One region of the Enterobacter cloacae complex sp. HYC080_NIDB genome, then DNA from elsewhere that is predicted to be linked to it. Evidence: predicted binding sites of a transcription regulator. Region 1 holds the regulator's gene; the other holds the start of a gene.
What was found. Region 1 encodes LexA, which represses DNA repair genes until DNA is damaged. Its sites were predicted from a motif close to TNCTGTATGTACATACAGNA; they were not measured.
Positions count from the first base shown of each region.

Region 2: rmuC (DNA recombination protein RmuC) is a predicted target of LexA. The motif match lies at 5,308-5,327, and genes of this name have one in related genera.

Region 1 is NZ_CP114212.1:4,225,923-4,238,017, reverse strand. Features, by position in the region: gene plsB (glycerol-3-phosphate 1-O-acyltransferase PlsB) at 1-1,192, opposite strand, end outside; gene O1723_RS20130 (diacylglycerol kinase) at 1,347-1,715, shown strand; gene lexA (transcriptional repressor LexA) at 1,824-2,432, shown strand; gene dinF (MATE family efflux transporter DinF) at 2,496-3,833, shown strand; gene O1723_RS20115 (CsbD family protein) at 3,954-4,163, shown strand; gene zur (zinc uptake transcriptional repressor Zur) at 4,213-4,725, opposite strand; gene O1723_RS20105 (cupin domain-containing protein) at 4,841-5,329, shown strand; gene O1723_RS20100 (conjugal transfer protein TraF) at 5,553-6,812, shown strand; gene dusA (tRNA dihydrouridine(20/20a) synthase DusA) at 6,895-7,890, shown strand; gene pspG (envelope stress response protein PspG) at 8,029-8,271, shown strand; gene O1723_RS20085 (quinone oxidoreductase) at 8,456-9,439, opposite strand; gene dnaB (replicative DNA helicase) at 9,506-10,918, shown strand; gene alr (alanine racemase) at 10,935-12,014, shown strand.
Region 2 is NZ_CP114212.1:216,028-228,122, forward strand. Features, by position in the region: gene O1723_RS00985 (carbohydrate ABC transporter permease) at 1-733, shown strand, start outside; gene O1723_RS00990 (alpha-amylase family glycosyl hydrolase) at 744-2,327, shown strand; gene O1723_RS00995 (glycoside hydrolase family 130 protein) at 2,311-3,369, shown strand; gene O1723_RS01000 (dienelactone hydrolase family protein) at 3,411-4,214, opposite strand; gene udp (uridine phosphorylase) at 4,470-5,231, shown strand; gene rmuC (DNA recombination protein RmuC) at 5,371-6,828, shown strand; gene ubiE (bifunctional demethylmenaquinone methyltransferase/2-methoxy-6-polyprenyl-1,4-benzoquinol methylase UbiE) at 6,895-7,650, shown strand; gene ubiJ (ubiquinone biosynthesis protein UbiJ) at 7,664-8,269, shown strand; gene ubiB (ubiquinone biosynthesis regulatory protein kinase UbiB) at 8,266-9,906, shown strand; gene tatA (Sec-independent protein translocase subunit TatA) at 9,983-10,237, shown strand; gene tatB (Sec-independent protein translocase protein TatB) at 10,241-10,783, shown strand; gene tatC (Sec-independent protein translocase subunit TatC) at 10,786-11,556, shown strand; gene tatD (3'-5' ssDNA/RNA exonuclease TatD) at 11,598-12,095, shown strand, end outside.

The DNA of each region.
Region 1 (12,095 bases):
TCGGATCAAGCAGACGTCCGGTACGGGAGCGACCACCCTCCACGAAGTACTCCACGGAATAGCCGCGACTGAACAGTTCGCCCAGATACTCGCGGAACACGGTGGAGTAGAGCTTATTGCCCTTGAAGGTACGACGGATAAAGAAGGCGCCCAGGCGGCGGAAGATCGGGCCCGCTGGCCAGAAATTCAGGTTAATACCGGCCGCGATGTGCGGTGGTACCAGCCCCTGGTGATAGAGCACGTAGGAGAGAAGCAGGTAGTCCATGTGGCTGCGGTGGCAGGGGACATAGACAATTTCATGGCCATCATGCGCCAGCTGGCGTACACGCTCGGCGTTATGAACGTTGATGCCCTGATACAGGCGGTTCCAGGTAAAGCCGAGAATACGATCGGAAAGGCGAATCATCTCGTAAGAGAAGTTCGCGGCAATCTCTTCCATCAGCGCAATGGCGTTCTGCTGGGCTTTCTCATGCGAAATCTTCTTGCTACGCGCTTCGTCTTCAACGGCGCGGGCGATCGCTTTGGAGGCCAACAGTTTGTTGAATAGGTCCTGACGCGCCGGGAGTCGTGGCCCGACGGCCGCGAGGCGCTGACGGGCGAAGTGCATACGTGCTACGCGCGCCAGCTTCTGCGCGATGATCTTGTCGGTACCGTGCTCATCTGCCATCCGGCGCAGTGAAACGGAAGGGGAGAAGCGCACAAAGCTGTCGCGTCCCAGCCAGGAGACCGCGAAGAACTTCTGGATGCCGTTAAGCATACGCAGCGGCGGATTCTCTTCGCCTTTTTCACGGCCCGGACGGCGGCCAAACATCACCGATACCGGCACCATCTGCACATCCAGATCGGGATTGCTGCGGTGCAGGTCGAGATAGTCGTGGAACAGCTTAATGGACTCTTCTTTTGGCGTGTAATAGGTAAACACACGCGGCCCGCCGTGAATGAACACGTAGCGCGGCAGCAACGTGCCGTCGACTTCCAGCGGTTCAAGCGGGTCAGGTAAGTCATGCGCCAGACATTGGGCGCGAAGGGTCAGTAAGTCTGCCTTCGAGTTATAAGGCAAAACGTACATAATAGGACGCGACGTATCGAGCCCCAATTCCAGCGCGGGTTCTGCTGGGATAGACTTGCTTTTTACCAGGATGCTTAATGGTAAATTAAGTAATTTGTAGTAAATTCGTGGCCAGCCGGACATAAACGATGTAAAGCCTCTGGTTAATAATGCAATTGCGGCGCAAGGATAACAGAAAGCGCGCAAAATTTCTGTTGTTACCCGTCATACTTCAGGCTGTAGCGAAACGCGCTACAGTTCCTGTTACTGACGCTTTTTTTCATAAAAGGTTCTTTTAATGGCCAATAATACCACTGGGTTAACGCGTATCATCAAAGCCGCCGGCTATTCATGGAAAGGTTTCCGTGCAGCGTGGATCAACGAAGCCGCCTTTCGTCAGGAAGGTGTCGCCACTATCATCGCGGTCATCATCGCCTGTTTCCTTGATGTCGATGCTATTACCCGCGTACTTCTCATCGGTTCCGTGCTTCTGGTGATGATAGTGGAAATTCTCAATAGCGCTATTGAGGCCGTTGTTGACCGTATTGGCTCAGAATTCCACGAGCTCTCCGGTCGCGCGAAAGACATGGGTTCTGCCGCTGTGCTGCTGGCGATTATCACTGCAGTCATTACCTGGGTCACGCTGCTTTGGTCACATTTCCGATGAGCCTCGAGGAATAATTAAGTCCCTGGTTTTTTGTGCAGTTTTTGGTTCCAAATTCACCTTTGACTGTATATACTCACAGCATAACTGTATATACACCCAGGGGGCGGAATGAAAGCATTAACGACCAGGCAGCAAGAGGTGTTTGATCTCATTCGGGATCATATCGGCCAGACGGGTATGCCACCCACGCGTGCGGAAATCGCTCAGCGTCTGGGCTTCCGTTCTCCGAATGCTGCCGAAGAACACCTGAAAGCGCTGGCACGTAAGGGCGTGATTGAAATTGTTTCAGGCGCGTCACGCGGTATCCGCCTGCTGGTGGAAGAAGAGACGGGCATTCCGCTGATAGGCCGTGTTGCTGCGGGTGAGCCGCTGCTGGCGCAGCAGCATATCGAAGGCCACTACCAGGTTGATCCTGGTATGTTCAAGCCGAGCGCAGATTTTCTGCTGCGCGTAAGCGGCATGTCGATGAAAGATATCGGCATTCTCGACGGCGATCTGCTGGCGGTACACAAAACGCAGGATGTGCGGAACGGCCAGGTGGTGGTCGCGCGCATTGATGACGAAGTGACCGTTAAGCGTCTGAAAAAGCAGGGTAACACCGTTCAGTTGCTGCCCGAAAACAGCGAGTTCTCTCCCATTGTGGTCGATCTCCGCGAACAGAGCTTCTCTATCGAAGGTCTGGCGGTCGGTGTGATTCGCAACGGTGAATGGCTGTAATCTCTTCCTGACAGGCTACGGTTCCGCTGTAGCCTGCCTTATTGACCACTCCCGGTGTTTCTCATGTCACTGCTGACGGCATCCGATAAGGCATTGTGGCGTCTTGCACTGCCGATGATTTTCTCCAATATCACCGTGCCCTTGCTGGGTCTGGTCGACACGGCCGTTATTGGGCATCTCGATTCCCCTGTCTATCTTGGCGGCGTGGCGATTGGCGCGACGGCAACCAGCTTCCTCTTTATGCTGCTGCTCTTTTTGCGCATGAGCACCACCGGACTCACGGCACAGGCGTATGGTGCAAAAGATCCGTTACGTCTGGCGCGGGCGCTGGTGCAGCCGCTGATTCTTGCGCTGGGCGCGGGCGCGTTAATCGTTTTACTCCGCGATCCCCTGATTGACCTTGCGCTCCATATCGTTGGCGGCAGTGAGGCGGTACTGGAGCAGGCGCGACGTTTTCTTGAAATCCGCTGGCTCAGTGCGCCCGCTTCGCTGGCAAATCTGGTTCTGCTGGGTTGGTTACTGGGCGTTCAGTATGCTCGTGCGCCAGTGATTCTGCTGGTCGTGGGAAACCTGCTCAACATCGTGCTGGATCTCTGGCTGGTGATGGGCCTCCATATGAACGTGCGGGGCGCGGCACTGGCGACGGCGATTGCTGAATACGGGACCTTTGTGATGGGGCTGTGGATGGTCTGGCGCGTGCTGGCGATGCGCGGGATCTCCCTCGCGCTGCTGAAAACCGCATGGCGCGGCAATATCCGTAAGCTGCTGGCGCTTAACCGTGACATCATGCTGCGCTCGCTGCTTCTGCAACTCTGCTTCGGCGCGCTGACGGTCTTCGGTGCACGGCTGGGGCCTGAAATCGTCGCGGTCAACGCGGTATTGATGACGCTGCTGACGTTTACCGCCTATGCGCTGGACGGCTTTGCCTACGCGGTTGAAGCACATTCGGGGCAGGCGTATGGCGCGCGTGAAAGCGGGCAGCTTCATGATGTCTGGCGGGCAGCCTGCCGTCAGTCAGGACTGGTAGCGCTGGTGTTTGCTGTGGTCTATGCCTGCTTCGGCGAACAGATTGTTGCTTTACTGACCTCTCTCCCTGCGCTGCGCGAACTGGCGAGCCACTATCTCATCTGGCAAGTCATCTTACCGGTGGTGGGTGTCTGGTGTTATCTGCTGGACGGCATGTTTATTGGTGCGACGCGCGGGGCGGAAATGCGTAACAGTATGGCCGTTGCGGCGGCAGGATTTGGCCTGACGCTGCTGACGCTTCCCTGGCTGGGTAATCACGGTTTGTGGTTGGCGCTTGCGGTCTTTCTCTCTCTGCGTGGCCTGTCGCTGGCTTTTATATGGCGCCGCCACTGGCAAAACAATACCTGGTTTCCTTCGCGTCACGATATATCGTGATGGTTAAAGATTCCGAATATGAAATCAACCGCCGAATCCTTAACTACAATAATTATCACGTCCAGCAGAAAAGAACGTAACGGACGTTACGACCCGACGCTTAACTAAGAGGACACGATGATGAATAAAGACGAAATCGGCGGCAACTGGAAGCAGTTCAAAGGTAAAGCGAAAGAACAGTGGGGTAAGCTGACAGATGACGATATGACCGTCATTGAAGGTAAGCGCGATCAGCTTGTCGGTAAAATTCAGGAACGTTACGGCTACGCGAAAGATCAGGCGGAAAACGAAGTCAAAGACTGGGAAACCCGCAATGATTACCGCTGGTAACGCTGAATAACCTACTGGGGCGGCTTCAGGCCGCCTTTTCTTTTGGCTGCTAACGCGGCTTTTTTTTCACCAGAATAGAGTGGTCATGCTGACACTCATCCTGATGTCGACACGCTTCCACCTCGACACACACTGAACACAGCCCGTGTGCTTCAATCACATTATGACGCAGGGCAAACCCCATTCTTGCCGCCAGCGTATGCATAATGTCTTCCACGCCTTCCGCAGCTTCTTCTTTCACTACGCCACAACGGTCGCAGATAAACATGGCCGACGTGTGGGTGGGCTGATCGAAAAGATGGCACAGTACATAGCTGTTTGTGGATTCCACTTTATGAACAAATCCCTGTTCCAGCAGGAAATCCAGCGCGCGATACACTGTTGGCGGTTTAGCCTGCGGCTCGCTTTCGCGGAGCAGGTCGAGCAGGTCATAGGCGCTGATGGCACCCTGTTGCAGGCTCATCAGACGTAAGACTTCAAGGCGCTGCGGAGTCAGGCGCACATTGCGTTGCGCGCACAGCTTTTCGGCCTGCGCTAACAGCTCTTTTGTGGACTTATCCATTGAGCACCTCGGATGTTCTGGGAAGTAAAACCCTCACTTTATCATGTTCTGGTAAAAACACCGATATCCGTCAGGCTGTGCTATACCTGACGCATCGCAAATCGGGAATATCATCATGAAAAAACCAGACTGTATTAAGCACTGGCGCGACATAGAAGGGCCGGATGACGCCACCTACCCCGACAGTAATGAGCTCTTTTCTATCGGTGCACCGCTGGCCCGCAGCCTTGGCCTCCGACGTATCGGCATTCATCATGAGCGTTTATTGCCCGGGCGTCGGACATCCTATCCCCATGCAGAGAGTGACGAAGAAGAGTTTATCTACGTGCTTGAGGGCTATCCTGAAGCCTGGATTAATGGCTATTTGTGGAAACTTGAACCCGGCGACAGCGTGGGCTTTCCTGCCGGAACCGGCGTCTGCCATACCTTTATCAACAACACGGATGAAGAGGTTCGATTACTGGTGGTGGGCGAGGCCAACAAGAAGCACAACCGCATCTACTATCCGCTCAATCCGGTCTATGCCGCCACGCGGGAGGATCGCTGGGTTGACCATCCTCCGCAGTTTTTTGGCCCGCATGATGGAAAACCTGTGAAAAAATAATTTCCTCTTCTATAAATATTGAAGGCCGTCACAAATTACAACAGGCCGTAAGGGAATTTCACTTAGGGAAAGAAATAGCGGGTCTTTTGCTTCTTATTCACAGCAATAGTTCGTTCCTGTTTGGGTGATAACAGACAGGGGTTATCTAATAACAAACTATTACGGGCATACTGTGAAAAAACATTTTAAATTTTCGGTGGTTAGCATTGCTGTTTCCCTGTTTATGGCAAATCAGGCGGGAGCAGCCAATACCTGGACAGAATCACGTAGCGACGCCATGGGCGGGACGGGCGTAGCCGCTGGCAGTTATGGCAGCGGAGCGTTAATCAACCCCGCGCTGCTGGCAAAGGCAAAACCGGACGATGATGTGACGGTCATTTTGCCATCCGTTGGGGTGCAGGTGACGGATGAAGACAATCTTCAGGATGAGATTGATACCATCAACGACAAAATCAATCACTATAAGGATGTGGTTGATAACCTTACGCCTATTGAAGTCATCACCAATCCGTTAGGTTCGATCAACCAGTTCCAGGGCGCGGCCAAAGATCTTGCCGATGAACTGGACTATCTCAAGGGTAAAACTGCACGTGCAACGGCAGGGGCAGGACTTGCCGTGAGTATCCCTAACGATGTGCTTTCCGTGGCCTTTATGGCCAAAGGTTATGCTCATGGTCGGGTTAGCTCATCTATCGACCAGCAAGATATTGATTATCTGCGCAGTATTCAACGAAGCGATGTGGTTGCGGCCGGTGTTGCTCTGGATGCAGCGCTGAATGGCACGGATCAGATTACCAAAAACCTCAACTCAACGGCGTCTGGCCGTGCGGCGATTGTGTCCGACTACGGTATTGCGGTTGCCCGTCAGTTCGATCTCGGGGGCATCCCGGTTTCTGTTGGCGTCACGCCAAAACTGCAAAAAACCTGGATCTATAACTACACCACTTCCATCTACGATTACGACAGTAATAAGTGGAACGATAGCCGCTACCGTACAGACGATACGGGCTTTAACGTTGATGCTGGTATTGCCGCTGATTTTGGCGAAAACTGGACGGTCGGCCTGAGCGGGCAAAACCTGATGTCACGCGATATCGACAGCAAGGATATCCGCATCCGCAACGGGCGTACGGGAGAAGTGGTGAGCTATAAAGACACCTACCAGATCCGTCCGCTGGTCACCGCGGGCGCCGCCTGGCACAACGATCTTGTTACGCTGACCGCTGATGGCGATCTGACCGAAACCAAAGGTTTCAAGAGCGAAGATACGTCGCAGTATGTTGGGGTAGGTGCTGAAGTAACCCCGCTGAGCTGGCTGGCGGTACGCGCAGGTTATCGCGCTGACGTGAAGGGTAACGACAGCAACGTCTTTACCGGTGGTGTCGGCTTCGCGCCGTTCAACACCGTGCATGTTGACCTGATGGGCCTCTACGGTGAAGACGAAACCTGGGGCGCAGGGGCACAGCTAAGCATGACGTTCTAAAGTGCACCGGAGGCGCTGCGCCTCCGGCTTTTCTTTGTGCTATACTAGCGCCCCTTTTCCACCAGATGCTTAAAACTTCGCCATGTTGTCAGAATACCAGACCGCTTTCCCAGCACACCGTTTCTCCATTGCGCCAATGCTCGACTGGACGGACAGACACTGCCGCTTCTTCCTGCGTCAGCTCTCCCGCCATACGCTGCTGTACACCGAAATGGTGACCACCGGTGCAATCATTCACGGCAAGGGCGACTATCTGGCATACAGTGAAGAAGAGCATCCGGTTGCCTTGCAGCTGGGTGGCAGCGATCCGGCCGCGCTGGCGCAGTGTGCGAAGCTGGCGGAAGCGCGCGGCTATGACGAGATTAACCTCAACGTTGGCTGTCCTTCAGACCGTGTGCAAAACGGTATGTTCGGTGCGTGTCTGATGGGGAACGCGCAGCTGGTTGCCGACTGTATCAAGGCGATGCGTGATGTGGTCTCCATTCCCGTGACGGTCAAAACCCGTATCGGCATTGACGACCAGGACAGCTACGAATTCCTGTGCGATTTCATCAACACGGTGTCCGGCAAAGGCGAATGCGAGATGTTTATCATCCACGCCCGTAAAGCCTGGCTCTCCGGCCTGAGCCCGAAAGAGAACCGTGAGATCCCACCGCTGGACTATCCGCGCGTATATCAGCTTAAACGTGATTTCCCGCATCTGACGATGTCGATCAACGGCGGTATTAAGTCGCTTGAAGAAGCCAAAGCGCACCTCGAACATATGGACGGCGTGATGGTCGGACGCGAGGCGTATCAGAACCCGGGCATTCTGGCGACGGTCGACCGTGAAATCTTTGGCGTTGACGGCGCTGATACCGATCCGGTTGCCGTCGTGCGCGCCATGTACCCTTACATTGAGCGCGAGCTGAGCAACGGCACGTATCTCGGCCACATTACCCGCCATATGTTGGGCCTGTTCCAGGGCATACCGGGGGCGCGGCAGTGGCGTCGTTACCTCAGTGAGAACGCACATAAAGCCGGTGCGGATATCGAGGTGCTGGAACATGCGCTGCGACTGGTCGCAGATAAGCGATAATTTTCGCTAAAAGATCGTCAAATTCACCACGCCCTGCATATCATTGCGGGGCGTTTTTCCTTAAGAACAATGGTTTAGTTTTGGCATGATTCTTGTAATACAGACTGTATTACTCGGGAACTGGTGGGAGAGAGCACCATGCTGGAACTACTTTTTGTCATTGGCTTTTTTGTCATGTTGTTAGCCACAGGCGTTTCGCTGCTTGGCATTCTCGCTGCGCTCGTCGTGGCGACGGTGGTGATGTTTATCGGCGGACTGTTTGCCCTGACCATCAAACTGCTGCCGTGGTTATTACTGGCCATTGCGGTGGTGTGGGCGATACGGGCGATTAAATCGCCAAAACTGCCGACTTATCAGCGCAATAACCGCTTCCGTTACTAAGGTATTGAGGGGTTCGTCACATACTTGTAACTTTCCCGGCAGCATTACTTAGAACAGAATAGGATTTACTTATCGAATCTGTCACTATGGCTGCCGCTACAGAATTCATCGAGCTGTACCCTACATACAGCCGAACTAAAAAAAGAAAGGGCTTCCCACGGGAAGCCCAATTTCTTTTTGGGGCTCAGGGAATGAGTAAACTTGAACCCTGTGTCGCCCGGCTTTCCAGCACCTCATGCGCACGCTGCGCATCGGTCAGCGGATATTTCTGCGCATCCGCCACGTCCACCTTAATCACGCCGCTGGCGATCAGCGAGAACAGCTCGTTGCTGGCTTCCTCCAGTTCTTCCCGGTTGGTGATATAGCCCTGCAGGGAAGGGCGGGTCACGTAGAGCGAGCCTTTCTGATTCAGGATGCCAAGATTGACGCCAGTGACAGCGCCTGACGCATTCCCGAAGCTCACCATCAGCCCGCGACGTTGCAGGCAGTCCAGCGACGCCTCCCAGGTGTCTTTGCCCACCGAGTCATACACCACGCGCACTTTTTTACCGCCAGTAATCTCTTTCAGGCGCTCGACGATGCTCTCTTCGCGATAGTTGATCACCTGCCACGCCCCCGCGTCCAGCGCACGCTGCGCTTTTTGGGCATTGCCCACGGTACCGATGAGTTTCGCGCCTAAGGCTTTCGCCCACTGGCAGGCAATCAGCCCCACGCCACCCGCTGCGGCATGAAAAAGAAACTGCTCGTCGGGTTTAATTTCATAGGTTTTGCGCAGCAGATAGTAAACCGTTAACCCCTTCAGGAATGAAGCGGCCGCCTGCTCGAAGGAGATAGCGCCAGGCAGCAGAGCGGCTTTATCCGCCGGAACGTTGTGGACGGAGCTGTAAGCGCCCAGCGCAGATTGCGCATACACCACGCGGTCGCCCTCTTTAATATGCTTAACCGCGCTGCCCACTTTAATGACGACACCGGCCGCCTCGGTGCCCAGACCACTCGGCATTGACGGAGGCGGGTAGAGACCGCCGCGAATATAGGTATCGATGTAGTTAATGCCGATAGCTTTGTTTTCAACCTGAATTTCGTTCTCGCCAGGCGCTGCGGGGGTAAACTCCACCGCTTTCAGTACGTCCGGACCGCCGTGTTTCTGGAACTCAATGCGCGTTGCCATGCTCCCTCCGTAAGAAAAATATGGTAATCTTTCGACCCACTCTTTATCTCGGTAACTCCATTCACTATGGCAGGAAACAAACCCTTCAACAAACAGACTGAACCCCGCGAGCGTGATTTCCAGATCGCAGGGTTAAAAGTCCCGCCGCACTCGATTGAAGCGGAACAGTCGGTGTTGGGCGGTTTAATGCTGGATAACGAACGCTGGGACGACGTCGCTGAGCGCGTGGTGTCTGAGGATTTCTACACCCGTCCGCACCGTCATATCTTTACCGAAATGGCGCGCCTGCAGGAGTCGGGCAGCCCGATTGACCTGATTACGCTCGCGGAATCGCTTGAGCGTCAGGGTCAGCTGGACAGCGTCGGCGGGTTTGCCTACCTGGCAGAACTGTCAAAAAACACGCCAAGTGCGGCGAACATCAGCGCTTATGCTGATATCGTGCGGGAACGTGCCGTCGTCCGTGAGATGATATCGGTGGCGAACGAGATCGCCGAAGCCGGTTTTGATCCGCAGGGGCGCACCAGCGAAGACCTGCTCGACCTGGCGGAGTCCCGCGTCTTTAAAATTGCCGAAAGCCGTGCGAACAAAGACGAAGGGCCTAAAAACATTGCCGATGTGCTCGACGCGACCGTGGCGCGTATCGAGCAGTTGTTCCAGCAACCGCACGATGGTGTCACCGGGGTCAACACCGGTTATGACGACCTCAACAAAAAGACCGCCGGCCTGCAGCCGTCGGATCTGATTATCGTTGCGGCGCGTCCGTCGATGGGTAAAACGACATTTGCGATGAACCTCGTCGAAAACGCCGCAATGTTGCAGGATAAACCTGTTCTCATCTTCAGTCTTGAGATGCCCTCCGAGCAGATTATGATGCGTTCTCTGGCATCGCTGTCGCGCGTGGACCAGACCCGTATCCGTACCGGCCAGCTCGATGATGAAGACTGGGCGCGTATCTCCGGCACGATGGGCATTCTGCTGGAAAAACGTAACATCTATATCGATGACTCCTCTGGCCTGACGCCGACGGAAGTGCGCTCCCGCGCGCGCCGTATCGCCCGCGAACACGGCGGCATCGGCCTCATCATGATCGACTACCTCCAGCTGATGCGCGTGCCGTCGCTCTCCGATAACCGTACGCTGGAAATTGCAGAGATTTCCCGCTCGCTTAAGGCGTTAGCCAAAGAGCTGCACGTGCCGGTGGTGGCGCTGTCGCAGCTGAACCGCTCCCTGGAACAACGTGCCGATAAACGCCCGGTCAACTCCGACCTGCGTGAATCCGGCTCCATCGAGCAGGATGCCGACTTAATCATGTTCATCTACCGTGATGAGGTTTATCACGAGAACAGCGACCTGAAAGGGATCGCCGAAATTATTATTGGTAAACAACGTAACGGCCCGATCGGGACGGTGCGTCTGACTTTTAACGGACAGTGGTCGCGTTTCGACAACTACGCCGGTCCTCAATATGATGATGAGTAATTTCTAAGGAATTCAAATGCAAGCGGCAACTGTAGTCATTAACCGCCGCGCTCTGCGACACAACCTGCAACGTTTGCGTGAACTGGCGCCCGCCAGCAAGCTCGTTGCAGTCGTGAAAGCGAACGCTTACGGACACGGTCTTCTTGAGACCGCGCGAACGCTCCCCGATGCCGACGCCTTTGGCGTCGCCCGTCTTGAAGAAGCTCTCCGCCTGCGTGCGGGGGGGATCACGCAACCCATTTTGCTGCTGGAAGGCTTTTTCGAAGCCACAGACTTGCCTACGATTGCTGACCAGCATCTGCACACGGCGGTACATAACGAAGAACAGCTGTCCGCGCTGGAAAACGCCGAGCTGAGTGAACCCGTTACCGTCTGGATGAAGCTCGACACGGGCATGCACCGTCTGGGCGTTCGCCCGGAAAATGCGGAGGCGTTTTATCAGCGTTTGTGCCGGTGCAAAAACGTGCGCCAGCCCGTGAACATCGTCAGCCATTTTGCGCGTGCCGATGAGCCTGAATGTGGGGCAACCGAGCAGCAGCTCGATATCTTTAACACCTTCTGCGAAGGCAAGCCGGGAATGCGCTCGATTGCGGCTTCCGGCGGGATCCTGCTGTGGCCGCAGTCGCACTTTGACTGGGCGCGCCCGGGCATTATTCTTTATGGCGTGTCGCCTCTGGAGAGCAAACCCTGGGGGCCGGACTTTGGCTTTAAGCCAGTGATGTCGCTGGTCTCGAATCTGATTGCCGTGCGTGAGCACAAAGCGGGCGAGCCGGTGGGCTATGGCGGCACCTGGATTAGCGAGCGCGACACGCGCCTTGGCGTGGTGGCGATGGGCTACGGAGATGGCTATCCGCGTGCTGCACCGACAGGTACACCGGTGCTGGTCAATGGTCGCGAGGTCAACATTGTCGGTCGCGTCGCGATGGACATGATTTGCGTGGACCTTGGACCCGACGCCCAGGATAAAGCTGGTGGTGATGTGGTGATGTGGGGTGAGGGCCTGCCCGTTGAGCGCATTGCTGAAATCACGAAAGTGAGTGCTTACGAACTTATCACGCGCCTGACCTCCCGGGTGGCGATGAAATACCTTGACTGAACCGTCTGTGAAGTGAGGTTATTAACCTCACTTCAACTTTATTAACATCCTCTCGACCTTCTCCCACTTCCGGTTTATTGT
Region 2 (12,095 bases), 550 kb from region 1:
ATCCCTGAAGCCTACAGCACAGATTTATACCACGGATCTCTTTTCGGGCACGCTGACGCTCGAAAATTACACTTTCCTTTTCGATAACAGCAACCGGGCCGATAAGCCGTTTCTGCGCACGCTGTTTAACTCGCTTTTCGTCTCTGTCACCGTGACCGCGAGCGTGACCGTCACCTCCATGCTGGTGGGGTATGCGCTGGCAAAAACGGAATTCTGGGGCAAAAACGCTTTCCGTAATCTGTTGATTGTGCAGATGGTTTTCCCGGTTTTCATGTTCATCATTCCACAGTTTGTGCTGATGCGTGAGCTCGGGCTGATCAACCGTTACAGCGCCATGATCCTGCCTTATGCAATGAGTGCCTGGGGGATCTTTATGGTGTCTCAGAGCTTCAAGGGTACGCCCAACGATTACCTGTACGCCGCGCGTCTGGATCATGCCAGCCTGTGGGCCATTCTGCGGCACGTCATGATGCCGCTGAACAAGTCCATTCTGGCGATCGTGGCGCTATTTACCTTCTCAAGCTCGTGGGACAACTTCCTCTGGCCGCTGATTGTCATGCGCGATGCCGACAAAATGCCGTTTTCGGTGCTGCTGGCCACCTTCAGTAAATCCTACGGCGTTTATCTGGGGCCAGTGATGGCGGGAGCCGTGGTGCAAATGCTGCCGGTCATCGTGTTGTTTATCCTGTTCCGGAAATATTTCCTGCAGGGCATGTCGTTATCACTGAAATAAGGAATGTACGGTGAACAAACAACCCTGGTGGCAGGCCTGTACCTGTTACCAAATTTATCTGCCGTCGTTTTGCGATGGTAACGGTGACGGGCTGGGTGATTTCCCCGGCCTGCTCTCAAAAGTGGATTACCTGAGCGCGTTAGGCATCGGTGCCATCTGGATCACGCCGTTTTACCCCTCTCCTCTGGTGGATAACGGGTATGACATTAGTGATTACTGCGCCGTCGACCCACGATTCGGCACGCTGACCGATTTTCGCGACGTCGTTCATCGCTGCCATGAAAAGGGGATCCGGGTCATTATCGATCTGGTGCTTAATCATGTCTCTTCGCTGCATCCGTGGTTTCAGGATGCCTGGAATAATCCCGCAAGCCGCTATCGGGACTATTTTCTTTTCAGCGCGCACCCTAACAACTGGGAGTCATTTTTTTCCGGCAGCGCCTGGAGCCCGGAGCCGGACACCGGCGAGTTTTACTACCATAAATTCGCGCCTGAGCAGGTCGATCTTAACTGGGCGAACCCCGCGGTAGAGCAGGAAATGCTTCAGGTCATTGATTTCTGGCAGGCTCAGGGCGTGGATGGCTTCCGCTTCGACGTGATTAATTTCCTCAGCACGCGCGGCATCGGGCCTGACAATCCGGAGAAAGCGGGAGTACAGCAGCATGAGCATGACGTGAACCAGCCGGGGCTCATCGGCACGCTGCAGCGCGTATGCCAACATGCCAGGCAGCAAGGGGATGTTTTCCTGATCGGCGAAATCGGCAGCGAGGAGAGGGAGACCCTGGCCCGTTATCAGGCCCCGTCGCTGATGGACGTGGTCTTTAACTTCAATATTGGCAGCCAGAAAACCTTCGATGCGGCACGCCTGTGCGACGAGATTAACGCCACGCTGACGCTGCAGTCTGGCCTGCCGACGCTATTCTTTTCCAGCCACGATATGCCGCGCATGATTAGCCGCTTTGGTGAAGGCCCGCATGACGCCGCCCGGGCGTTGGCCGTTCTGGCGCTACAGCTGACCGTGCGCGGCGTACCGTTTATTTTTCAGGGTGACGAGTTGGGGATGCCCGACTATGTGCCTCAGACGGTCGGGCAGATTTTTGATATTCAGGGAAAAACCTTCTACGACACGGCCATGCGGCAGGGGTGCAGTGCCGCCGACGCGCTGGCGCAGGCCATTGAACATTCACGGGATGGGTCCCGTGCCCCCTTCCTCTGGTGCGACGCACCGTTTGCGGGCTTTTCCACCTCCACGCCGTGGATGCCCGTCAGCCAGGACTATCCCTTGCTCAATGCCGAACATCAGATATCGACGCCCGGCTCGTTGTGGCGTCAGTACCAGACCTTCATTGCGCTTCGGGCCGCCATCGGGGCGCTACAGCATGGGGAGTGCAGCCTACTGAAGCGCCATAAGGCGTGCGTCTGGTTTACCCGAACAACGGCGCAGGAACAGGTCTGGGTGGCCGTGAATTTTGGCCAGCCGGTACAAAACCCATTGTGGGCCATTGAAGCGGATGTCCTGTACGGCCAAAACGCGCAGCAGCTGGATAAAAATCAAATTCTGATAAAAAGGAGTGTATATGAACAGACACGGTAAGAATCCGTTGATCACCCCGAGCGGCGTGGTGCCTTCTCTGCCAGGACGGAAAGTGGAGTGCGTCTTTAACGCCGGGGTAACGGAGTATCATGGGGAGATTATCCTGCTGCTTCGGGTTGCCGAGAGCGTGATAAATGATGACCCACAGAAGATCGTCGTTCCGCTTCTGGTGCAGCAGTCCGGCGGCTGGCAGGCGGCAACAAAAACGTTCGAACGCAACGACCCGCGCTATGATTTTAGCGACCCGCGTACCATTGTGCTGAAAAGCGACCCGGCTCAGGTCTGGCTGACGTCAATGTCCCACCTGCGCCTGGCGCGAAGCCAGGACGGTGTAAATTTCACCATCGATCAACAGCCGTTTATTACCGCCGACAGCCGCTATGAGGAATTTGGCTGTGAAGATGCGCGTATCACCCTGATTGACGATGTCTGGTACATCAATTACTCCGCCGTGTCATCGCTGGGTATCTCCACCGCGCTGGCGACCACCGTTGATTTTATCTCCTTCGACAAGAAAGGGCTGATTTTCTGCCCTGATAACCGCGACGTCTGTTTCTTCCCGGAGAAGGTTGGCGGATCCTTCCGGGCGCTTACCCGGCCCGCGCCCAGCCATTTCGGCCACCCGGAAATCTGGATCTGCGAATCGCCCGATATGCTGCACTGGGGAAACCACCGGCATCTGCTGGGACGCTCGGGAGACGAATGGGATGCGCTGAAGTCGGGTGGCGGCGCGCCGCTGATCAAGACCGCGCGCGGCTGGCTGGAGATTTATCACGGCGTTGACGCTAGCCAGCGTTATTGCCTGGGCGCTCTGCTTCTGGATCTTGAGGATCCGCTCACCCTCATCGCCAAATCTTCCGTACCGCTGCTGGAGCCGAGCGCGCCCTATGAGCGTGAAGGCTTTTTCGGTAACGTCGTCTTTACCTGCGGGGCGCTGGTGCGTAATGACACGTTGCATATCTGGTATGGTGCGGCGGATGAGCGTATCGCCCTGGCCACGCTGCCGATGGACGAGCTGTGGAAACATCTGGGCCTGGAGTAAGCCCTGACGCAGCCCCGACTTTCGCCGGGGCTGCGAAGTGTTTATTTCTTCCCGCCGTACTGGCTAAACCACGCCAGCATTCTCTGCCAGCCATCTTTCGCCGATTCCGCGTGATAACTCGGACGGTAATCTGCGTTAAACGCATGTCCGGCATCCGGATACACCACAATCTCCGCATTGGCATTGGCTGCCCGTAGCGCATGGCGCATGGTTTCTACCGAATCAAGCGAAATACCGGTGTCCTGGCCGCCATACAGACCCAGCACCGGGGCATTGAGCTCAGTGGCGATGTCCACCGGATGTTTTGGCGAATTCAGCGTTTTCTCGCCCACCAGTTTGCCATACCAGGCGACAGCCGCTTTGAGCTGCGGATTGTGTGCGGCATACAGCCAGCTAATGCGTCCGCCCCAGCAGAAGCCGGTGACCATCAGACGGTGCGGGTCGCCGCCGTTACGCGCCGCCCAGCTGGCAACGTGGTCGAGATCGGCCAGCACCTGCGCGTCCGGGACTTTGCTGACCAGATTGCTGAACAGCGTTGGAATATCGCTATAGTCGTTCGGATCGCCCTGACGGAAGTAGAGTTCTGGCGCAACGGCCAGATATCCTTCAAGTGCCAGGCGACGGCAGAGGTCTCGAATATGTTCGTGAACCCCAAAAATCTCCTGAACCACAATCACGATGGGCAGCGGACCGTCTGCCGATTTTGGTCGTGCGTGCCAGGCAGGCATATTCTCCCCCTGAGAGGGAATGGAGGTCTCTCCCGCCGTAATGGCCTCTTCTGAGGTTGAAACGATGGTTGAAGCAAGCGGTGCCGCAGCAGGTGCAAAACCGGTTTTTTCAGTCATGGCATTCTCCGTACCAATGAGTTAGCGCAAAGGTAAATATAGACACCAGGTTAACAACTCACAGTGCCTTAAACGGTCTATCTTTTGTGCAGCACCTGACGATATAACTTGTTAATGTGATGTGAATCACTTTTTGTTGGAAATTCACTGCAATCATTTTCATTCATGGTGAGATGCATCACGAAATTATGCTTACTGCTTCTGTAAAGTACCGTTTTACTTCTTCTGACTAACCGACCCACAGAGGAGTCACCTATGTCTAAGTCTGATGTTTTTCATCTCGGCCTCACTAAAAATGATTTACAAGGGGCTACGCTCGCTATCGTCCCTGGCGACCCTGAGCGTGTGGAAAAGATCGCCGCGCTGATGGATAAGCCGGTCAAACTGGCTGCCCATCGTGAATTCACCACCTGGCGTGCAGAGCTGGATGGCAAAGCGGTGATTGTGTGCTCCACCGGTATCGGCGGTCCGTCTACCTCTATTGCTGTTGAAGAGCTGGCGCAGCTGGGCATTCGTACTTTCCTGCGTATCGGCACGACCGGCGCGATTCAGCCGCACATCAACGTGGGCGACGTACTGGTGACGACGGCATCCGTTCGTCTGGACGGGGCAAGCCTGCACTTTGCGCCTATGGAATTCCCGGCAGTGGCTGACTTCGAATGCACCACGGCGCTGGTTGAAGCCGCGAAGTCCGTGGGCGCGACCACCCACGTTGGCGTAACCGCCTCTTCCGACACCTTCTACCCGGGCCAGGAGCGCTACGACACCTTCTCTGGCCGCGTTGTGAGCCGTTTCAAAGGCTCAATGGAAGAGTGGCAGTCCATGGGCGTAATGAACTACGAAATGGAATCCGCGACGCTGCTGACCATGTGTGCAAGCCAGGGTCTGCGTGCCGGTATGGTGGCGGGCGTTATCGTCAACCGTACTCAGCAGGAGATCCCGAACGCCGAAACCATGAAGCAGACCGAAAGTCATGCGGTGAAAATTGTGGTGGAAGCGGCTCGTCGCCTGATCTAGCCCTCTCTTCTCAAATCAAAGGCCGACGCGTTCGGCCTTTATTTTTTGCGTAGCGCCTCGCAGGAAAACCCTTTCAAACTGGACGTTTATACAGCACAATTCTATTTTGTGCGGGTAATACGTTGATGCAGGGGGCATTGTGGATATCTCAATCCTGATTTATGCGGTGATTGCGCTGGCGGGCGTTGCGATAGGCTGGCTGATTTCCAGCTACCAGCATGCGCAGCAGAAGGCCGATCAGCTGGCGGAGCGCGAAGAGATCGTCGCCGAGCTCAGCGCGGTAAAGCAACAGCTTGCGCTAAGTGACCACTGGCGCGACGAGTGCGAGCTGCTCAATAACGAACTGCGCAACCTGCGTGATATCAACACGTCGCTGGAGGCCGATCTCCGCGAAGTGACTACCCGCCTCGAATCCACGCAGCTGCATGCGGAAGACAAAATCCGTCAGATGATTAACAGCGAGCAGCGCCTCAGCGAGCAGTTTGAGAATCTCGCCAACCGCATTTTCGAACACAGCAACCGCCGCGTTGACGAACAGAATCGCCAGAGTCTGAACAGCCTGCTGACGCCGCTGCGTGAACAGCTGGACGGTTTTCGCCGTCAGGTGCAGGACAGCTTTGGACAGGAAGCCCGCGAGCGGCACACGCTGGCGCACGAGATTCGTAATCTTCAGCAGTTGAATGCGCAAATGGCGCAGGAGGCGGTCAACCTCACTCGGGCGCTAAAAGGGGATAACAAAACCCAGGGTAACTGGGGAGAAGTGGTGCTCACCCGCGTGCTGGAGGCCTCTGGCCTGCGCGAGGGGTATGAATACGAAACGCAGGTAAGTATCGAAAACGATGCCCGCTCGCGGATGCAGCCAGACGTCATTGTGCGTCTGCCGCAGGGGAAAGATGTGGTGATCGACGCCAAAATGACGCTGGTGGCGTATGAGCGTTACTTTAATGCGGAAGACGACTACACGCGCGAGTCGGCGCTGCAGGAGCATATTGCCTCCGTGCGTAACCATATCCGACTGCTGGGCAGAAAAGATTATCAGCAGCTTCCGGGGCTGCGCTCGCTGGACTATGTGCTGATGTTTATTCCGGTCGAACCGGCGTTCCTGCTGGCCCTCGACAGACAGCCCGAACTGATCACCGAAGCGCTCAAAAATAATATTATGCTGGTGAGCCCCACCACCCTGCTGGTGGCATTACGTACCATTGCTAACCTGTGGCGCTATGAGCACCAGAGCCGCAATGCACAGAAGATTGCCGAGCGTGCCAGCAAGCTGTATGACAAAATGCGCCTCTTCGTGGACGATATGTCCTCGGTCGGGCAAAGCCTGGACCGTGCGCAGGATAACTACCGTCAGGCGATGAAAAAACTCGCCTCCGGGCGGGGCAACCTGCTTGCTCAGGCTGAAGCATTCCGCGGCTTGGGGGTGGAGGTCAAACGCGAGATTAATCCGGAACTGGTGGAGCAGGCCACGGCGCAAGACGAAGAGTTCCGTCTGCGTGAAGGCGCAGATGAGCAAAAGACCCCCAGCGAAGACAACGAGTTAACGACGGATTTATCGTCTGACGAGCCGCCGACACGTTTCTATCACGGCGGTTGAATCGTAGGGCAAACGCGCCCAATCTGTTACACTTCACGAACATTTGACTGATTAGCAGGCTCTGAGATGGTTGACGATTCACAAGACACGACGCACTTTGGCTTTCAGACTGTCGCCAAAGCGCAGAAAGCTGACATGGTGGCCCACGTATTTCATTCCGTGGCGGCGAAGTACGATGTGATGAATGACTTGATGTCGTTCGGCATTCATCGCTTGTGGAAACGCTTCACCATTGACTGCAGCGGTGTGCGCCGTGGACAAACCGTGCTGGATTTAGCCGGTGGAACAGGCGATCTGACGGCGAAGTTTTCCCGTCTGGTGGGTGAAACTGGCCGCGTTGTTCTGGCCGATATCAATGACTCCATGCTGAAAATGGGACGCGAAAAGTTGCGTAACATCGGCGTGGTGGGCAATGTGGAATACGTGCAGGCAAACGCCGAAGCGCTGCCATTCCCGGATAATACCTTTGACTGCATCACGATCTCCTTCGGCCTGCGTAACGTCACCGACAAAGAAAAAGCGCTGCGCTCCATGTACCGTGTACTGAAGCCGGGTGGACGTCTGCTGGTGCTCGAGTTCTCTAAACCGATCATTGAGCCGCTGAGCAAAGCCTACGACGCCTATTCCTTCCACGTGCTGCCGCGTATCGGTGAACTGGTGGCGAACGACGCGGAGAGCTACCGCTATCTGGCGGAGTCCATTCGCATGCACCCGGATCAGGACACCCTAAAAGCCATGATGCAGGATGCGGAATTTGAGAACGTTGAATACTTCAACATGACGGCGGGTGTCGTTGCGCTGCATCGCGGTTACAAATTCTGAGTGGAGGTGTCCCGTGCCCTTTAAACCCTTAGTCACCGCAGGCATCGAGAATGTGCTCAATGCCTTCCTGTATCGCGCGCCGGCGCTAAAAGCTGCACGTCAGCGACTTAACGGGAAGGTCCTGCGCATTGTATTAAAAGAGTTCTCAACGCCGCTCGTGCTGGTCTTCAGTGAACGCCAGCTCGATGTTCTGGGTGAGTGGGAAGGCGAGGCGGATTGCTCGGTCATTACCCATATGAGCGTGCTGCCAAAACTGCGCGATCGCCAGCAACTGACGGCGCTTATCCGCAGCGGTGAGCTGGAAGTGGAGGGCGACATCCAGGTCGTACAAAACTTCGTTGCGCTCAGCGATCTGGCGGAGTTTGACCCGGCAGAACTGCTCGCGCCTTTTATTGGTGACATCGCCGCTGAAGGGATCGGGAAAGCTATTCATGGCGGCACGGCGTTCTTGCGCAAAAATCTGCAACGGCAGCAGCGCTATGCCGCAGAAGTCCTGACTGAAGAGTGGCGCATGGCCCCCGGTCCGCTGGAAGTGGCATGGTTTGCGGAAGAAACCGCTGCTGTTGAACGTGCGGTTGATGCATTAACCAAACGGCTGGAAAAACTGGAGGGCAAATGACGCCTGGTGAAATTCGGCGCCTCTATTTTATCGTCCACACCTTTTTGAGTTACGGGCTCGATGAGCTTATCCCCAAAATGCGTATCACGCTGCCGCTTAGAATCTGGCGGCGGATGTTGTTCTGGATGCCTAATCGTCATAAAGGTCAGCCGCTGGGTGAACGTCTGCGTCTGGCGCTGCAGGAGCTTGGCCCGGTATGGATTAAGTTCGGACAGATGCTCTCAACCCGCCGCGATCTCTTCCCGCCTCATATTGCCGATGAACTGGCAATGCTGCAGGACCGTGTCGCCCCGTTTGACGGGGTGAGGGCGAAGAAACAGATCGAAGAGGCAATGGGTAATCTTCCCGTTGAAACCTGGTTTGACGATTTCGAAATAGCCCCGCTGGCGTCGGCGTCTATTGCTCAGGTGCATACCGCGCGTCTGAAAGAGAACGGCAAAGAGGTGGTGATCAAGGTGATCCGCCCGGATATCCTGCCGGTCATCAAAGCTGACATGAAGCTGATTTATCGTCTGGCGCGCTGGGTGCCACGTTTGTTACCTGATGGCCGTCGTCTGCGTCCGATGGAAGTGGTGCGGGAATACGAAAAAACGCTGATTGATGAGCTTAACCTGCTGCGCGAGTCGGCAAACGCCATTCAGCTGCGTCGTAATTTTGAAAACAGCCCGATGCTTTATGTGCCTGAGGTCTATTCAGACTACTGCAGTCAGAACATGATGGTCATGGAGCGCATCTACGGTATTCCGGTTTCGGATGTGGCGGCGCTGGAGAAGCAGGGAACGAACATGAAGCTGCTGGCCGAACGTGGCGTTCAGGTCTTCTTTACTCAGGTGTTCCGCGACAGCTTTTTCCATGCGGATATGCACCCGGGCAATATTTTTGTGAGCTACGAGCATCCTGAGGATCCGAAGTATATCGGTATCGACTGCGGGATTGTGGGGTCGCTGAATAAAGAAGATAAGCGTTATCTGGCCGAGAACTTTATCGCGTTCTTCAACCGTGACTACCGTAAGGTGGCTGAGCTGCACGTTGACTCCGGCTGGGTTCCGCCGGACACCAACGTCGAAGAGTTTGAGTTTGCTATTCGTACCGTCTGCGAGCCGATTTTTGAAAAGCCGCTGGCAGAAATCTCCTTCGGGCACGTGCTGTTAAACCTGTTTAATACGGCTCGCCGCTTTAATATGGAAGTTCAGCCGCAATTAGTTTTACTTCAGAAAACATTACTTTACGTTGAGGGTGTAGGTCGCCAACTCTATCCTCAGTTAGACTTGTGGAAGACGGCTAAACCGTTCCTGGAATCCTGGATTAAGGATCAGGTAGGTTTTCCAGCGCTGGTGCGCTCATTGAAAGAGAAAGGCCCGTTCTGGATTGAAAAAATGCCCGAAATTCCTGAACTGGTTTACGACAGTTTGCGTCAGAGCAAGAACCTTCAGCACAGCATGGATAAAATCGCCCGCGAGCTTCAGTCCAGTCGCGTGCGCCAGGGACAATCACGCTATCTCTTTGGGATTGGTGCAACGCTGCTGTTGAGCGGTACGTTGCTGCTAATCAATCGTCCGGACTGGCAGATGATGCCCGCCTGGCTGATGGCTGGCGGGGTTGTTGTCTGGCTAGCCGGATGGAGAAAAACGCGCTGAGTTTGCGTCGCCATCGACGGGTCGCATACGTATAATGCGACTTGACCAATTAATCATCTATTCCTGAGGAATTTGTATGGGTGGTATCAGTATCTGGCAATTAGTCATTATTGCCGTCATCGTCGTGCTGCTGTTTGGCACTAAAAAGCTCGGTTCTATCGGTTCCGATCTGGGCGCGTCTATCAAAGGCTTCAAGAAAGCAATGAGCGATGATGAGAACAAGCAGGATAAAGCCAGCCAGGATGCTGATTTTACTGCGAAATCCATCTCCGATAAGCAAGAAGAAGCCAAAAAAGAAGACGCCAAAAGCCACGATAAAGAGCAGGTGTAAGTCGTGTTCGACATTGGTTTTAGTGAGCTGCTGCTGGTCTTTGTGATTGGCCTGATCGTGCTGGGCCCGCAGCGTCTGCCCGTGGCGGTGAAAACCGTTGTGGGCTGGGTGCGTGCGCTGAGATCGCTGGCATCGACCGTTCAGAATGAGCTGGCACAGGAACTTAAGCTCCAGGAGTTTCAGGAAAGCCTGAAAAAGGTCGAGAAGGCGAGCATGGATAACCTGACGCCGGAACTGAAAGCCTCAATGGATGAACTGCGCGAAGCGGCGGAATCCATGAAGCGCTCTTACAGCGTTAACGATCCTGAAAAAGCGAGCGATGAAGCGAACACCATTCATAACCCGGTGGTGAAGGACAGCGAAGCGCAACGTGAGGGCGTGACGCCAGCGAGTGCTGAGCACCAGGCCGCCGCGCCAGAACAGACGCCGCAGGAAACCGAAGTGAAAAAACAGGCGCAGCCGAAAGACCCCACGATAAAAGTGGCGGAAGCGAAACCCGTCGCGCCTGTTTCCGAATCATCCCCCTCGTCGAGTGATAAAGCGTAACCATGGCAGTAGATGATACTCAACCGCTTATTACGCACCTTATTGAGCTGCGTAAGCGCCTGTTAAACTGCATTATTGCGGTTCTGGTGATATTCCTGTGCCTGGTCTATTTCGCCAACGATATCTATCAGGTGGTCTCTGCACCGCTGATTAAGCAGATGCCGCTGGGGGCAACGATGATTGCAACAGATGTTGCCTCACCGTTCTTTACCCCTATTAAGCTCACCTTTTGGGTGTCGTTGATTGCGTCTGCACCCGTCATCCTTTATCAGGTATGGGCGTTTGTGGCGCCAGCGCTGTATAAACACGAACGTAAACTGGTGATCCCGCTGCTGGTCTCCAGCTCGTTGCTGTTCTATATCGGTATGGCGTTTGCCTACTTCGTTGTCTTCCCGCTGGCCTTTGGCTTCCTGACGCATACCGCGCCGGAAGGGGTGCAGGTGTCGACAGATATCGCCAGCTATCTCAGCTTCGTCATGGCGCTGTTTATGGCGTTTGGCGTGGCATTTGAAGTGCCGGTCGCCATTGTGCTGCTTTGCTGGGTTGGGGTAACCACCCCTGAAGACCTGCGTAAAAAGCGTCCGTATATCCTGGTAGGTGCATTTGTGGTCGGCATGCTGCTCACGCCGCCGGATGTTTTCTCGCAGACGTTACTGGCCATACCGATGTATTGCCTCTTTGAGGTTGGCGTATTCTTCTCGCGTTTCTACGTGGGTAAAGGACGCCGATCGGACGATGAAGACGATGCGTCTGAAAAGACCACTGAAGAGTAAAACCAGCCGCCCGTCAGGGCGGTTGTTATATGGGGATTCGCATGTTTGATATCGGACTCAACCTGACCAGCTCGCAGTTTGCAAAAGATCGCGATGACGTTGTTGCGCGTGCTTTTGACGCCGGCGTTAAAGGACTCCTGCTGACCGGAACTAACCTTCATGAGAGCGAGCAGGCGCAGCTTCTGGCGCAACGTTATCAACACTGCTGGTCAACCGCAGGCATCCACCCTCATGACAGTAGCCAGTGGACCGAGGAGAGCGCACAAATCCTTTACAGGCTGGCGAAAACCGCTGAGGTGGTGGCCATTGGTGAGTGTGGGCTCGATTTTAACCGCAACTTCTCCACGCCTGACGAACAGGAAAAGGCATTCACTGCCCAGCTTGCTCTGGCGGCAGAGCTTGAAATGCCCGTCTTTATGCATTGCCGCGACGCGCACGAACGTTTTCTCGCGCTTCTGGATCCCTGGCTGGATAAACTCCCTGGCGCGGTGCTGCACTGCTTCACCGGTTCAAGGCAGGAGGCGCAGGAGTGCCTGGCG